Regions from separate parts of the Gordonia sp. X0973 genome, predicted to be linked through region 1. Evidence: predicted binding sites of a transcription regulator. Region 1 holds the regulator's gene; the other holds the start of a gene.
The links. Region 1 encodes LexA, which represses DNA repair genes until DNA is damaged. Its sites were predicted from a motif close to CGAACANNTGTTCG; they were not measured.
Positions count from the first base shown of each region.

Region 1 (4,207 bases):
AATCTGCGCCTGGCGCAGCTGCCGGAGGCCCGCCGGGAGCCGTTCAACGAGTATGCGCACTGGATGATCGAGGAGTTGCGGGTCGGGCTCTACGCCCAGCGACTCGGTACCGCGGGCACCGTGTCGGAGAAACGGGTGATCAAGGCGTTCGACGCCTTCGTCTGAGCCGCCTCGCCGGCGGTGGATCGGTCAGCCGCGGTCGGACTGCAGGGAGTCGATCTCCCGTTGGAAGTCTTCGAGCGACTCGAACGAGCGGTATACCGAGGCGAACCGCAGATAGGCGACCTCGTCGAGATCGCGCAGCGGCCCGAGGATGGCCAGCCCGACCTCGTTGCTCGGCACCTCGGCCGAACCCGAGGATCGCACCGCGTCCTCGACCTGCTGCGCCAACTGGGCCAGCGCATCCTCGTCGACCTGCCTGCCCTGACATGCCCGCCGGACGCCCCGCATCACCTTCTCGCGGCTGAACGGCTCGGTCACGCCGTTGCGCTTGACCACGGCCAACACCGCATTCTCCACCGTGGTGAACCGGCGTCCGCATTCCGGACACGACCGACGACGGCGGATCGCCTGACCCTCGTCGGCGAGACGGGAATCGACGACCTTGGTGTCCTCATGCTTGCAGAACGGACAATGCATGAGCCCAACAATACCGACGGCCCGGGCAGTGCTCCGACTACCCGACGCACTGCGGCAGCCGATGCTGCCGCGCGACTGGGCGCCGCCCACGCTTATCGGTAGACCGGGGCCACGAGCGCCTGGCCGGCCGTCAACTGCGACGACGGCAACCCGTTCAACGCGCGCAGCTGATTGATCACCGCCTGGCGCGGCATATCCGGGGCGACGCGCGCGGCGACCGAGTTCAATGTCTCGCCTCCGCGCACGTGGACCACCGACGTGGCAACCGGATCGGGAGCAGTGCTCGCCTCGTAGTTGCCGCCGACGATGGCGAAGAGCCAGACCAGCCCGGCGAGCGCAGCGCCGACGAGGATCGCCGCGGCGCTCCCCCGGCGACGGGCGATCACCCGCTGCTGCCGGCTCTGGACCGGGGCCACCGGCGCAGCGCACCGGGTGCCGCGGTCCGGCCGGGGATGGTGGGAACGGCCGTCGACCGGGCGGCGCCGGGTCTGGGCGGGACGGAGCGGGCGCGGAGCCGGGCGGACTGCCGGGCGGTGCATCACTGGTGCGCTCATGTCGGTTCTCCTCGTTCGTGTGTTCGATGAACTCTTGTTCGAAGTTTTACCACGAGGGTCTGACAAAGTCTCGCGACACGTCGAACAAATGTTTGAAGGTCGCGGCTTTCTTCGCTAGCGTTGTGGCAACGAGCAGAGGAGAAACATCATGGCCAAGAAGAAGTCGGCGGAGTCCGGCCTCACCGACAGCCCCGCCGCGATCGAGGCGACCCTGACCCAGCGTCAGCGCGACGTGTTGGAGGTGATCCGCAAGTCCGTCCGCGAGCGCGGATACCCGCCGAGCATCCGCGAGATCGGTGACGCGGTCGGCCTCGTGTCGACCTCGTCGGTGGCCTACCAGCTGAAGACCCTGGAGAACAAAGGCCTGCTCAAGCGCGATCCGCACCGCCCCCGCGCGGTCAACGTCGCGGCGGACAAGAAGGGGCCGCCGCCCGGTGGCGCCGCGGCCGAGGGAATGCCCACGCCGACCTATGTCCCCGTCCTCGGCCAGATCGCCGCGGGTGGCCCGATCCTCGCCGAGGAGGCCATCGAAGACGTCTTCCCCCTCCCGCGAGAACTCGTCGGCGACGGCAACCACTTCCTGCTCCGCGTGGTCGGCGAATCCATGATCGACGCGGCGATCTGCGACGGCGACTGGGTGGTAGTGCGACAGCAGAACGTCGCCGACAACGGCGACATCGTCGCCGCCATGATCGACGGGGAGGCCACCGTCAAGACCTTCAAGCGCGACGGCGCGCACGTGTGGCTGATGCCGCACAACCCGCTGTTCGACCCGATTCCCGGTGACCGCGCGGTCATCCTGGGCAAGGTCGTGACCGTGATGCGCCGGATCTGATCCGGCCCCTGCTCTGATCCGATGCGGCGCCGTCAGGCGTCGACGCGGGTGAACTCGACGAGTTCACCCGCGAGCGCGGCGGGAACCCGCACGCGCATCTTGGTGCCCGTCGCATGGTGCTCGGTCGAGTGGATCTCGCCGTCGGCATGGATCCGCGAGACGAGATCGCCGCGCGAGAAGGGGAGGTCGACGAACATCTCGACGTCCCCGCGCCCGATCTCGGCGCGGATGGCGTCGAACAGCTCCGGGAGCCCGGCGCCGGTACGCGCCGAGACGAACAATGCGCCCGGCAGCGCCGCGGCCAATTCGGCGTGTTTGAGGTCGTCCATCGCGTCCAGCTTGTTCACGACGAGCAACTCGGGCGGCAGCGTGCCGTCCCGCGCCTCGTCCGATACCTCGCGCAGCACGGTCCGCACAGCGTTGACCTGGTCCAACGGGAAGGCTTCCGAGCCGTCGACCACGTGCACGAGCAGATCGGCGTCGGCCACCTCCTCCAGTGTCGACCGGAACGCCTCCACCAGTTGCGTCGGCAGGTGCCGGACGAAACCGACGGTGTCGGTGAACACCACCTCGCGGCCGTCGTCCAGCCGTGCGCGGCGCGTCGTCGGGTCCAGGGTGGCGAACAAGGCATCCTGCACCAGCACGCCCGAACCCGTCATCGCGTTGACGAGACTCGACTTGCCCGCGTTGGTGTAGCCGACGACGGTGATCGTCGGCACCCCGCTGCGGTGCCGGTCCAGACGCTTCACCGTCCGGGCGGTCTTCATCGCGCGGATCTCCCGGCGCAGCTTGGCCATCCGCTCCCGGATCCGACGGCGATCGGTCTCGATCTTGGTCTCACCCGGACCGCGCAGGCCCACGCCGCCGTTGCTGCCCGCCCGACCACCGGCCTGCCGTGACATCGACTCGCCCCAGCCGCGCAGCCGGGGCAGCATGTACTCCATCTGCGCGAGGCTGACCTGCGCCTTGCCCTCCCGACTGGTCGCGTGCTGGGCGAAGATGTCGAGGATCAGCGCGGTGCGGTCGATGACCTTCACCTTGACGACCTTCTCCAGCGCGTTGAGCTGGGCGGGCGTCAACTCGCCGTCGGCGATGACGGTGTCCGCGCCGGTCGCGACGACGATCTCGCGCAGCTCACCCGCCTTGCCCGACCCGATGTAGGTGGCCGCGTCCGGGCTGGACCGGCGCTGGATCAGCGCATCCAGCACCTGCGACCCGGCGGTCTCGGCCAACGCGGCGAGTTCGGCCATGTTGGCGTTGGCCTGGGCGATGGTGCCCGACGTCCAGACGCCGACGAGCACGACCCGTTCCAGGCGCAGCTGCCGGTACTCGACCTCGGTGACGTCGGTGAGTTCGGTGGACAAGCCGGCGACGCGCTGCAGCGACGCCCGATCGTCGAGTTGGAGTTGACCCGTCGTCGGCGCATCGTCCGTGCGAAGCGCGCCGGGCGGAGTAGAAACCGCGGGGTCCGGGGACAGTTCTGATTCAGTCATACCCGTCCATCATGACACCGCGCGGACGTCGTGCGCGAGCCGATTACCTGCACCCTCAGTCGAGGGCGCCCGTGAACAGCTCGCCGCGCGCGACGAGGCGCGACGGACCGCGCAGGGTGCTGGTCGTCCCGCCGTCGTCGATGCCCACGTCGACCCGGCCGCCGGGAACGGTGATCCGCAGCTTCCCGGAGTCCCGCCCCAGGGAGGCGAGTAGTGCGCTGCCCGCCGCGACCAGGCCCGTTCCGCAGCTGCGCGTCTCCCCCACGCCGCGTTCGACGACCCGCATCGATGCGACGAGGGTGTCGCCGTCGGCCACCGGTTCGGTACACAGCTCGACGTTGACCCCCTCGGGGAACACACCGGTGTCGAATCCGACCGGACCGGACAGGTCGAGGGCACTCAACTCGCCGTGCGACAAACCCGGAACGACGCAGGCCAGATGGGGATTGCCCACGTCGACGGCGATCCCGGTGAAGGTCCTACCACCGATCGTCGCCGAGGAGGTCACCCCCCGGAGCACCCGGCCCATCCCGACGCTGACCTCAGCGCTCGTCGGCGAAACCGAGTGGATGCGGACCGGACGCGCACCGGCCCGCGATCCGACGACGAACTCGTCGGCATCGGTCAACCCGGCGACCCGACAGTAGTGGGCGAACACCCGGACGCCGTTGCCGCACATCTGCGCC
Region 1 is NZ_CP054691.1:2,035,932-2,040,138, forward strand. Features, by position in the region: gene hrpA (ATP-dependent RNA helicase HrpA) at 1-165, shown strand, start outside; gene nrdR (transcriptional regulator NrdR) at 190-639, opposite strand; gene HUN08_RS18365 (LysM peptidoglycan-binding domain-containing protein) at 732-1,193, opposite strand; gene lexA (transcriptional repressor LexA) at 1,342-2,028, shown strand; gene hflX (GTPase HflX) at 2,061-3,521, opposite strand; gene dapF (diaminopimelate epimerase) at 3,577-4,207, opposite strand, start outside.

Region 2 (4,207 bases), 440 kb from region 1:
ACCACCAACCCGGTCGGGTCGGCGGCCGGGCGCGGCGGCAGATTCGAGCCGTCGTCGGGGCGATCGGTGCGATAGCCGACGGCGATCGCACCCAGCGGCTCCCAGTGCCGTTGCAGGCCCAGCTGGTCGCGCACGACCTCCGGGGCGAAGATCGTCGATCCGATCCAGCAGCTGCCGATCTCGCGGGCCGACAGGGCCACCAGGAGCATGCCGACCGCGGCACCGGTGGCGACGGTGAACATCGTGTGCTCGGCGGCGTTGCGCCGCTCGTCGGGATAGGTGTGCGCACCGTCGGGCACCAGGAAGGGGATGACGACCTCGGGGGCGTCGTAGAGGATCTGGCCGCGCCGCACGCGTTTGGCGATCGACTCCGGCGTCTTCTCGTCCCCGCGCAGGTCGGCGCGCCAGGCCCGGCCCATCGCGTCGAGCAGCGCGATCCGGCGCGCGCGGTCGCGCAACCAGACGAACCGCACCGGATGCGTGTGGTGCGGCGCGGGCGCGGTGAGGGCCTCGGCGAGTGCGGCGCGCATCTCGTCGGGGTCCACATGGTCGGGGGCGAAGGTCCGCACCGACTGTCTGGTCAGCACGGCTTCGCGCCGGCCCCGGGCGATCGCGAAGTCGGTGCCGAGGCGGAACAAGTCCTCGTCGGCCGGACGCACGAGGTCCGCGGCCCGGCTGCCGTCGTCGGCGACGGACAGGCCGCGCACGATGGCGGCGGCGACGCCGTCGAGCTTGCCCTTGGCGAGGTCGGCGGCCGCGGCGATCTCGTCGGCGACGGCGATCTCGGTGACGATCAGCTCGTTGCCGTGCGCGTCGGTGCGGCCGGCGTATCCGTGGACGACGCCCAGCCCGGCGGAGCCGATCGCCACGTCGGTCTGCCCGACGCGCCAGGCGCGCCCCATCGTGTCGGTGACGAGGACGGCCACGTCCACACCCGCCGCGGCGAAGGCGGCCCGTGTCCTGGCGGCGCTGGCGTCCGGGTCCAGCGGCAGCAGCGCCAACTCGTCGGCGGCCACGTTCGACCCGTCGACGCCGGCCGCGGCCTGGATGAGGCCGTAGGCGTTCTCGGTGATCAGCGTGCGGTTCTTGCGGGCGACGACGCGCACCGACTCCTCGTCGATCAACCGGCGGCGCAGCGCGTCGCGCTCGTCGGGATCGGTGGGTGCGGCGACCAGGCGGCCCTCGGTCTTGGAGAAGACCTTCGACGTGATGACGACGACGTCCCCGTCGCGCAGCGTCGCGGCTGCCAGGATCGCCCGGGCCACGTCCATCCCCGGGCGGAACTCCGGCAGACCCGGGATCCCGACGATCTCGACGGGCCCGGGGGAGCGGTGATCGGCCGTCACGAGTCCTCCGCGGGGGTGTCGACGCCGACCAGGGCGCAGGCCGCCTGGATCATCTGCGCGGTGGCACGCGGATCGGTCATCAGCAGCGGCGCCGTGCCGACCGCGATGCCGTCGACCTCGGCGGTGTCGCCGTCGGCGATCAACCACCCGTCGAGCAGGCCGGTGCCGCTGCGGGGGCCGTAGTGCGCGGCGATGGCCTGTGCGCTGGTCTCGACGCCGATCACCGAGAGGCATTCGTCGGCCATGCCGCGCAGCGGCTTGTTGTCGATCACCGGACTGATGCCGACGACGGGCGCCGACGCCGAGCGCAGCGCGGCGCGGGCGCCTTCGAGCGAGAGGATCGCGCCGATGCTGACGACCGGGTTGCTCGGTGCGAACAGGATCACGTCGGCCTCGGCGATCGCGGTGGCGGCGTCGGCGGTCAGCTTGGCGTTCTTGTCGCCCACCTGGGCGAAGCCCGTGGTGGACACCTGGGCGCGGTAGCGCACCCACCACTCCTGGAAGTGGACCGCGCGTTGGGCGCCGTCGACGGAGTCGGGCGGGGTGATGACGACGTGGGTCTCGTGCCGCTCGTCGGAGGCGGGCAGCAGCCGCACCCCGGGGTTCCATCGCCGGCACAGGGCGGCGGTGACGTCGGTCAGCCGATAGCCCGCCTCGAGCATCTGCGTGCGGATCAGGTGGGTGGCCAGGTCGCGGTCACCGAGCCCGAACCAGTCGGGGTCGGCGCCGTAGGCGGCCAACTCCTCCTTGGCGTGCCACGTCTCGTCGCGACGGCCCCACGCCCGCTCCTCGTCGATCCCGCCGCCGAGGGTGTACATGCAGGTGTCGAGATCCGGTGTGATCCGTACCCCGTGCATCCAGGCGTCGTCGCCGACGTTCACGATCGCGGTCACGGTATGCTCGCCGGTGTCCGACGGGGGTTGGTCGGCCACGGCCGGGAACGGGGTGGCACCGAACAGTTCGCGCGCGCCGAGCAGCAGGCGGGCTCCGCCGACGCCGCCGACGAGGACAGTGATCTTCACGGGGGTCCAGCCTAGTGCGTGTGATTGATGCCAATCCCTCCAGCACGTGTCGAGACAACCGATTACGGTTCGGTAGTGGTATACGCCCAATTTGCCGTTCGGCTTGACCTGGACGATGGTCCACGTGTCTAATCACATCAGTGTCATTTGCGAGTTTGAATTATGGCGCAACGAATGTGAATTGTCTTGAGGCACAGCATATTCGACCATATGTTCGAGTTCGTGGCGAACCACGTGACACCGCGGAGCACATTCGCTGACCGAGACCGAGGCCGGCTAACGACAACGAGAGGAAACGCTGAGATGGGATTTGAGAACCCGCTGGGCGGCGACTCGTCTGCGTTCGGCTTCCCGACGCCATTTGCCGGGAACGCACCACAGGCTGCTCGACAGCACCTATCCATCGTCCCCAACGATTTCGACGCCCTGTTCGACGAGGTCGAGGAGACGTGGCAGGACCGGGCGCTGTGCGCCCAAACCGATCCGGAGGCGTTCTTCCCCGAGAAGGGCGGCTCGACGCGCGAGGCCAAGCGCATCTGCTCGGGCTGCGAGGTCAAGGCCGAATGCCTGGAATACGCCTTGCAGAAGGACGAACGCTTCGGCATCTGGGGCGGGCTGTCCGAGCGTGAGCGCCGGCGCCTCAAGCGCGGCATCATCTGACCGGAGGCAACCGAGCCGAATCGACACGCTGTCGGAGGGGGTCGTCGCTACGACGGCCCGTTCTCGACGGTGTCTTCGTCGATGCCGAGATACGTCGCCACCTGCTCGATCAACACTTCGCGGACGAGGTCGGCCAAGTCGTCGCGATCCTTCGCGCGCAGTTCGAGCGGTCGGCGGAACACCACGATCTGTGCCGCGGTCGGCGCGCCGGTCGCATCGATTCCCGCCGGTAGGAGTCGGGCCAGCGGGATCGCCCGATCCGCCGACACCTCCGGCGGCCAGGACACGCTGGCCGGATCCCTCGGCAGCATGCGCGGGACGTCGTCGACGGCGACGTTGAGGTTCGCCAACTCGGCATGCCACCGGGCGTCGATGTCGGCGAGGGCCTCGATGACGACCGCGTCGAACCCGTCGGCGCGCGACGTCCAGGCGGGCACGGTCTGCGGCAGCAGCGGGGAGCGCAGGCCGCGGTCGCGCCGGTCGCGTGACCGGCGCGAGCGGGTGGGCGCCGGGGCGCCGCTGCGCCGCGGACCCGGCCTCGCCTCGTGTCGCATGGCGCGAGTCTATGCCCCGGACGGCGATCGAAGCGCTCGCATGGGGCTCATCCGGTGTGTCCCGGCCGCACAGGCGCCGCCGGGGGTTAATCTGACAGTCGTGAACCATCCTCGTCAGTGCTCCCGTCCGGCGTGTTCGCGGCCGGCCGTCGCGACCCTGACATACGACTACGCCAGTTCCACTGCCGTGATCGGATCCCTGTCCCGCACGGCCGAGCCGCATTCCTGGGATCTCTGCGCCGAGCACGCGGACCGGATCACCGTGCCCCGCGGGTGGGAGATCATGCGCAACCTGAGCGGTTTCGCCGTGCCGACCGAGGAGCAGGAGCTGACCGCGCTCGCCGAGGCGGTGCGCGAGTCGGTGGCCGTCGGCTCCGAGCAGCCGCTCGACGGGTTCGACGATCTGCCGCCGCGCCCGGCTCCGCTGCTCTCCGAGCCGACCGCGGTGCGCCCGCGGCCGGGCCGCCGCGGGCATTTGCGCGTTCTGCCCGACATCGACTGAGTCCGACGGGCGGCGCGACGCCGATCGCCGTCCCGGGGCCGTCCGGTCCGCGCAGGAGAGGAAGCCGGCAAGGATAGGCTGGAGGCATGCGCACCACAGGGGCCGACCTGGACGACCCGAGCA
Region 2 is NZ_CP054691.1:2,477,786-2,481,992, reverse strand. Features, by position in the region: gene HUN08_RS12150 (coenzyme F420-0:L-glutamate ligase) at 1-1,346, opposite strand, end outside; gene cofD (2-phospho-L-lactate transferase) at 1,343-2,368, opposite strand; gene HUN08_RS12140 (WhiB family transcriptional regulator) at 2,771-3,028, shown strand; gene HUN08_RS12135 (metallopeptidase family protein) at 3,076-3,582, opposite strand; gene HUN08_RS12130 (DUF3499 domain-containing protein) at 3,683-4,084, shown strand; gene HUN08_RS12125 (hypothetical protein) at 4,171-4,207, shown strand, end outside.
Region 2: cofD (2-phospho-L-lactate transferase) is a predicted target of LexA. The motif match lies at 2,572-2,585, and genes of this name have one in related genera.